One region of the Enterovirga sp. CN4-39 genome, then DNA from elsewhere that is predicted to be linked to it. Evidence: predicted binding sites of a transcription regulator. Region 1 holds the regulator's gene; each other region holds the start of a gene.

Region 1 (2,201 bases):
CTCGGGCTGTCCGGATGGGTGGCGTCGCTCGGTGGCGCGAGCGTCACGGTCCCGGCTTTCGGCCATGGAGCGCTGATGCTGCTCGTCGTGGCGCTTCTCTGCGCCACCCTGTTCGTCTCGGGGCTCCGCTGGCTGGCCGTGGCGCCGGCCGCCCTCGGCCTTGTCGCCGCCTTCGGATCGGCGCGCCAGGACGTCTATGTCGCCCGGGACGGCTCGGGAGCCGCGATCCGCGGGCAGGACGGGCGGCTCGTAGTGGTCGGCCGCGTTCCCTCCTTCACGGCGGAGCAATGGCTCAAGGCGGACGGCGACGGGCGGAAGGGGACTGATCCTGCGATCCGCACGGGAGCGCGTTGCGACCCGATCGGCTGCACGGTTCTCCTCTCGGGTGGCCGATACGTCTCCTATCTTGAGGATCGACGCGGCTTCCGCGAGGATTGCCGGCGCGCGGCGATCGTGATCTCCCGCCTGACCTCTCCGGCCGGCTGCGCCGCCTCGATCGTCATCGACCGCGAGCATCTCGCCGGACATGGCGCCACGGCGATCCGGGCCACGGAGACCGGCTTCACGCTCGCGACGGCGCGGCGCCCGGACGAGACCCGGCCCTGGCTGCCCAAAGCCGTCGCCTTCCGAGCTGCAGCCCGAACGCCGAGCTCGGCCGCAAGCTCGTCCCGACCGCCTCCCGCCGACCCGCCGGAGGCAGCGGCGGAGCCGGATCTCCCGCCGGCAGAGGCGCCGGACGGCGATCCCGGCCCGTGATCAGTAGCGCCGGACGAGGCTGACGAGCTTGCCCTGGATCTTCACGCGGTCCGGTCCGAGGACGCGCGTCTCGTAGGCGGGATTCGCAGCCTCGAGCGCGATGGAGGAGCCGCGGCGGCGGAAGCGCTTCAGCGTCGCCTCGTCGTCGTCGATCAGGGCCACGATGATGTCGCCCGTATTCGCCGTGTCCTGGCGCTTGATCACGACGGTGTCGCCGTCGAGGATTCCCGCATCCACCATGGAATCGCCGCGGACCTCGAGCGCGTAATGCTCGCCGCCGCCCAGGAACTCGGGCGAGACGGTGATCGTGTGGGAGCTGTTCTGAATGGCGCTGATGGGCGTGCCGGCCGCAATCCGCCCCATGACGGGGATCTGCATCGCCCGGCTGTCCGACGCAGAGGCGGGGGCGGGAGGCGGGGTCGGTATGCCTCGCGGCTTGCCGAAGCCGCCCTCGACGACGCTCGGCGAGAATTTCGGCCGCGCCATCGGCTCGGGCAGCTTGATCACCTCCAGCGCCCGTGCCCGATTGGGCAGGCGGCGGATGAAGCCGCGCTCCTCGAGCGCCGTGATCAGCCGGTGGATGCCGGATTTCGACTTCAGGTCGAGCGCCTCCTTCATCTCGTCAAAGGATGGCGGCACGCCTGTCTCACGCAGGCGCTCGTGAATGAAGCGAAGCAGCTCGTTCTGCTTGCGGGTCAGCATCGTCACCTCCGCGCGGCGTTCCGACTCGCGCTCGAAACAAAGCAAGAACAAGTTAGCCGTTCCTGCTGTGTTCCACAAGCGTCGCTTTTCAGCCGATTTCGGCCGTTAACCGGGGCGCTTACCTCTGCGCGTCAGCCTCTGAACATGCGATTCGTCAACAGTCTCGGCGCCGGCCTCGTCCTAGCCCTGCTCTCCACCGGGGCGATGGCCCACCCCCATGTCTGGGTGAAGTCGAAGGCCACCATCCTCTACGACGCGACGGGGCGGATCACCGGCATCCGCCATGGCTGGACCTTCGACGAGGCCTATTCGGCCTATGCCGTCCAGGGCTTCGAGAAGGGGCCTGACGGCAAGCTCGCGCCCGACAAGATGAGCGAGCTCGCCAAGATCAACATGGAGGCGCTGGCCGAGCAGGGCTTCTTCACGAACGCCAAGGCGAATGGGAGCAAGCTCTCCTTCGGCGAGCCGGCGAACTACACGACCGCCTTCCAGGACAACGTGCTGACGCTGACCTTCGACCTGCCGCTGCGCAGCCCGGCCAAGGCGGACCGCGCCTTCACGCTGGAGGTCTACGACCCGACCTTCTTCGTCGACTTCTCCATTGCCGAGGGCGACGACGCCGTGAGGCTCGATGGGGCGCCCAGCGGCTGCGCCCTGAAGGTGACGCGGCCGAAGCCGCCCGAGCAGAGCCAGACGCAATCGGTGAGCGAATCCTTCTTCAACGCCCTGAACGCCGCCTCGCA
Region 2 (2,201 bases), on a different contig from region 1:
CCGCACCGCATCGAGGACTTCGCCATACTTGCCGAACTCGGTCTTCACGGCCGCGAGGGTCTGCCAGACCTCGCTGGAGCGCTGCTGGATGGCGAGCGTGCGGAAGCCCATGCGCAGGCTGTTCAGGATGGCGAGGAGAACGGTCGGGCCGGCCACCACGATGCGGCACTGGCCCTGGAGGTGATCGACCAGGCCCGGCCGCCGGATCACCTCGGCATAGAGGCCCTCTGTCGGCAGGTAGAGGATCCCGAAATCCGTCGTGTCGGGGGGCGAGATGTACTTGGAGCAGATCGTCTGCCCCTCCTGGCGGATGCGGGTCTCCAGGCCCTTCAGGGCTGCCTCCACGGCGGCCGCATCGGCGCGTTCGGAAGCGTCGATCAGCCGCTCGTAATCCTCGCTCGGGAACTTGGCGTCGATCGGCAGGAGGACGGCCCGGTCGCCCTCGCCCTGCCCCGGGAGCCGGATCGCGAACTCGACGCGCTCGCCCGATCCCGGCTTGATCTCCACGTTGCGCACGAACTGCTCGGGCGCCATCACCTGCTCGAGCAGGTGGCCGAGCGAGACCTCGGCCCAGGTGCCGCGCGTCTTCACGTTGGTCAGCACGCGCTTGAGGTCGCCGACGCCTGAGGCGAGCGACTGCATCTCGCCGACGCTCTTGAACACCTGTTCGAGCTGGTGGCTGACGATCTTGAACTTCTCGCCGAGCCGCTCCTCGAGCGTGCCCTGCAGCTTCTCGTCGACGGTCTTGCGCATCTCCTCGAGCTTCTGCGCATTGTCGTTGCGCAGCGTCTCGAGCTTGCCTTCCACGGTGAGGCGAAGGTTTTCGTTGGCTTCCGCGTTCGTCTGGATGAGGCGCCGGATCTCGGTCGCCACCCCGTCCAGGCGCTCCTTCTGCGAGACGGCGCCCTTCTCCAGCCTGCCGTCGAGGAGTTCGCCCAGCGCCTTGAGCTGCCGCACCACCTCCTCCCGCAGCGCCTTGCCGCCCTCGTCGGCGTCTCGCCGCATCTCGCCGAGCCGGCGCTCGTTGGCTTCCGCGAGCGACTTCACGTTCGTGACGACGCCCTCGATCTTCTCCGCCTGCGCCGTCCCGAGCCGGCCGATATTGCCGCCAAGGGTCTCGCTGAGCCGGGCCACGATCGTCTGCACCTCCTCCCGCAGGTCGCGGGCCTGGCTGCCGGTCTCCTCCCGGCCGCGCCTCAGGTCCTCCGCCAAGGCCGTGCGCAGGAGGCCGAGATCCTTCCGGAGATCGTCGAGGCTGTCGCGCAGCAGCGGATCGCCCGCAACCCGGGGCTTGAAGGCGGCGAGCAGCGAGAGCGCGGAGGTCACGCAACCCAGCGCGACGGCGAGCCAAACGGGATCGAACGGCATGAGGTCTCGTGCGAGTCGGACAGCCGAACAAAGCTAGAACGAAACGCCCCCTCGGGGCGAGCCCGCAAGCGCCACGATCCACAGCGCGACGCCGGCCATCGCGCCACATTGACGGGATCGTACGCCTCCGGGATGATCCCCGGATGCGACGGCTCATCGTCTCGACGCTCGCCTGCGCCCTCGGGGCGACGGCCGCGCTCGCCCAGATGTCCCGCCCGGAGCGCTCGCCCGGCCTCTCGCTGGAGCAGAGCCCGGCCGACGGCCAGGCGAAGCCGAAACCCGAAACCCGCAGGCCTTCCACGCTGGACGACCTCTACGCCCGCCTCGCCGCCGCCGGCGACGAGACGGAGGCGAAAGGCGTCGCCAACCTGATCGAGCGGCGTCTCGCCCGGTCGGGCAGCGACACGGCCGACCTCCTCATGTCCCGCGCCGTCGAGGCGCTGGAGGGAAAGGACGCGCCGCTCGCAATCGAGCTTCTCGACCGGGTGACGCAGCTCCGGCCCAACTGGGCGGAGGCCTGGCATCGCCGCGCCGCGGCCTTCTACCTGCTGGAGGACCCGGCGGACGCCATGGCGGACCTGCACCGGGCCCTGACGGCCGAGCCGCGCCACTTCTCCGCCTGGGCCGCGCTCGGCCACGTCTACATGGCGTCCGGAGACAAGCGCCGCGCCCTCGACGCCTATCGCAAGGCGCTCGAACTGCACCCGTTCCTGGACGATGCGAAGAAGATCGTGGAGCGGATCACACCCGAGATCGAAGGCCGCGATCTCTGACCCGGGCGGGCCGGGACGCGCAAAGCGACCGGCCCCTTGATCACGAGACCCGGCGCGGGG
Region 3 (2,201 bases), on a different contig from region 1:
GCCCAGTCGAGATCCGCTTCGGTTCGGATGGGTCGGACATCCATCACACCTTCTCCGCGTCGTTCCCGCAGTGGGAACAAGGCCGATCGAAGATGGCGGGTACACGCTCGGTCACGCCCGAGCGTGTACCCATCGTCGGCGCGTCTCCGTCGAGGCCCTGCCTACGGCTCACCCTCGTCCAGGTCGTCCTCCGTCGGCGTCGCATTCTCGAGAATGCGCTCGGCGAGGAGGCCGGAATTCTGGCGGATCGCATTCTCGATGCGGTTCGCCACGTCCGGGTTCTCCTTGAGGAAGGTCTTGGCGTTCTCGCGCCCCTGACCGAGACGCTGGCTGTCGAAGGAGAACCAGGCGCCGGACTTCTCCACGATGCCGCCCTTGACCCCGAGATCGATCAGCTCGCCGACCTTCGAGATGCCTTCGCCGAACATGATGTCGAACTCGACCTGCTTGAAGGGCGGCGCGACCTTGTTCTTGACCACCTTCACGCGGACGGAGTTGCCGATCGCCTCGTCGCGATCCTTGAGCGTCGAGACGCGCCGGATGTCGAGGCGGACGGAGGCGTAGAATTTCAGCGCGTTGCCGCCGGTCGTCGTCTCCGGCGAGCCGTACATGACGCCGATCTTCATCCGGATCTGGTTGATGAAGATGACCATCGCCTTGGAGCGGGAGATGGAGGCGGTGAGCTTCCGGAGCGCCTGGCTCATGAGGCGCGCCTGCGAGCCCGGCTGCACGTCGCCCATCTCGCCCTCGATCTCGGCCCGCGGCGTGAGCGCGGCGACCGAATCGACGACCAGGACGTCGATCGCACCCGACCGCACCAGCGTGTCGCAGATCTCCAGCGCCTGCTCGCCCGTATCGGGCTGCGAGATCAGGAGGTCGTCGAGCTTCACGCCGAGCTTGCGGGCGTAAACGGGATCGAGCGCATGCTCGGCGTCCACGAAGGCGCAGATGCCGCCCTTCCGCTGGGCTTCCGCGACCGTGTGGAGGGCCAGCGTCGTCTTGCCGGAGGATTCGGGGCCGTAGATCTCGATCACGCGGCCGCGCGGCAGGCCGCCGACGCCGAGCGCGATGTCGAGGCCGAGCGACCCGGTCGGCACCGTCTCGATCTCGACCGCCTTCTCGTTCTTGCCGAGACGCATGATCGAGCCCTTCCCGAAGGAACGTTCGATCTGGGAAAGCGCGGCGTCCAGCGCTTTGGTCTTGTCCATGGAGGGGCTTTCGACGATTCGAAGGGCTGACTGGGCCATTGGGCAAGTCCTTATGGCAGGCTGGACGGGTCGGCTCAATGCGTGCTGCCCGGGATTTGTACCTGTTTTGTTCTCATCGCACAAGATCTCGCGCTGTGGGCCGACATGGAAGTTCCTGCTCGCCTTCGCTGGCTCGTGGATCCCGGCTTTCGCCGGGATGAGCGGGTCACGCTCTCCCGTGCGGGAGGGTCGGACGGCGCAGCCGGTCGGGGTGAGGGACCGACCTGGGATGTGAAGCGACACGCTCACAGCAAAGTCGGGTGCGGATGCTTGCCCTGGGGAGTCCTGCCCTCACCCCATCCCTCTCCGGCAGGGGAGAGGGGGCGCGGCGGCGCGCTCGAGCCAGATCCTGAAATCGCCCACGCCGAGACTTCCCCTCGGGGATCCCGAGAGGGTGGTGCGGGAGGTCGGGCGGCACCGCTCCGGCGGGCGGATCGGATGCCGGAAGGGAGTGTCGGAACCCGCGGGCGCTCTCGCCCGGACCTCCCGCACACGGTGTTTGAGGCTTGCTTCGGCGAACCCCCGGGAGGGTGACCTTTCTATCCTCCCGCTGCGTCCTCCTGGACCCGCGAGGGCCCCGGGACAGTGACCGGCAGGCTCAGCCAGCCGGGATTGCCGACTTGGGCCGCCCGGGGTGCCGGTGCGTGACGCCGACTTCCCCGGACCACCGTTCCCGACCCGCACGAGCCACGCTGCGCACACGCCCCTCTGTGGGCCGGGACAGGCAAGGACATAGGATAATATTCTGGTTTTGTCAAGACTGCCCGCCGCTCACATCGGGGAAGCCCGGTACCAGGCCCGACCGGCTGCCGGATCCCGGCTTGCGCCGGGATGAGCGGAGGCGGAGGCGGCGGCCGCTCAGCGCTGGATCGCGCCCTTCACGGTCTCGACCAGCTGCTTCAGGCTGAAGGGCTTGGCGAGGAACGAGAAGCTCTCGCCCTCGGGCAGGTGCTT

The links. The regulator LexA, encoded in region 1, represses DNA repair genes until DNA is damaged. The targets are predictions, from matches to a motif close to TGTTCNNNNTGTGTTCNG.
Region 2: a site for LexA is predicted at 1,392-1,409, ahead of rmuC (DNA recombination protein RmuC). Genes of this name have one in related genera too.
Region 3: a site for LexA is predicted at 1,305-1,322, ahead of recA (recombinase RecA). Genes of this name have one in related genera too.

What each region holds. Positions count from the first base shown of each region.
Region 1 is NZ_JBMSEF010000001.1:44,658-46,858, forward strand. It holds gene ACO2SS_RS00205 (ComEC/Rec2 family competence protein) at 1-756, shown strand, start outside; gene lexA (transcriptional repressor LexA) at 757-1,458, opposite strand; gene ACO2SS_RS00215 (DUF1007 family protein) at 1,603-2,201, shown strand, end outside.
Region 2 is NZ_JBMSEF010000039.1:11,158-13,358, forward strand. It holds gene rmuC (DNA recombination protein RmuC) at 1-1,368, opposite strand, end outside; gene ACO2SS_RS28195 (tetratricopeptide repeat protein) at 1,575-2,141, shown strand.
Region 3 is NZ_JBMSEF010000009.1:6,650-8,850, reverse strand. It holds gene ACO2SS_RS15520 (helix-turn-helix domain-containing protein) at 1-44, opposite strand, end outside; gene recA (recombinase RecA) at 162-1,247, opposite strand; gene cckA (cell cycle histidine kinase CckA) at 2,106-2,201, opposite strand, start outside.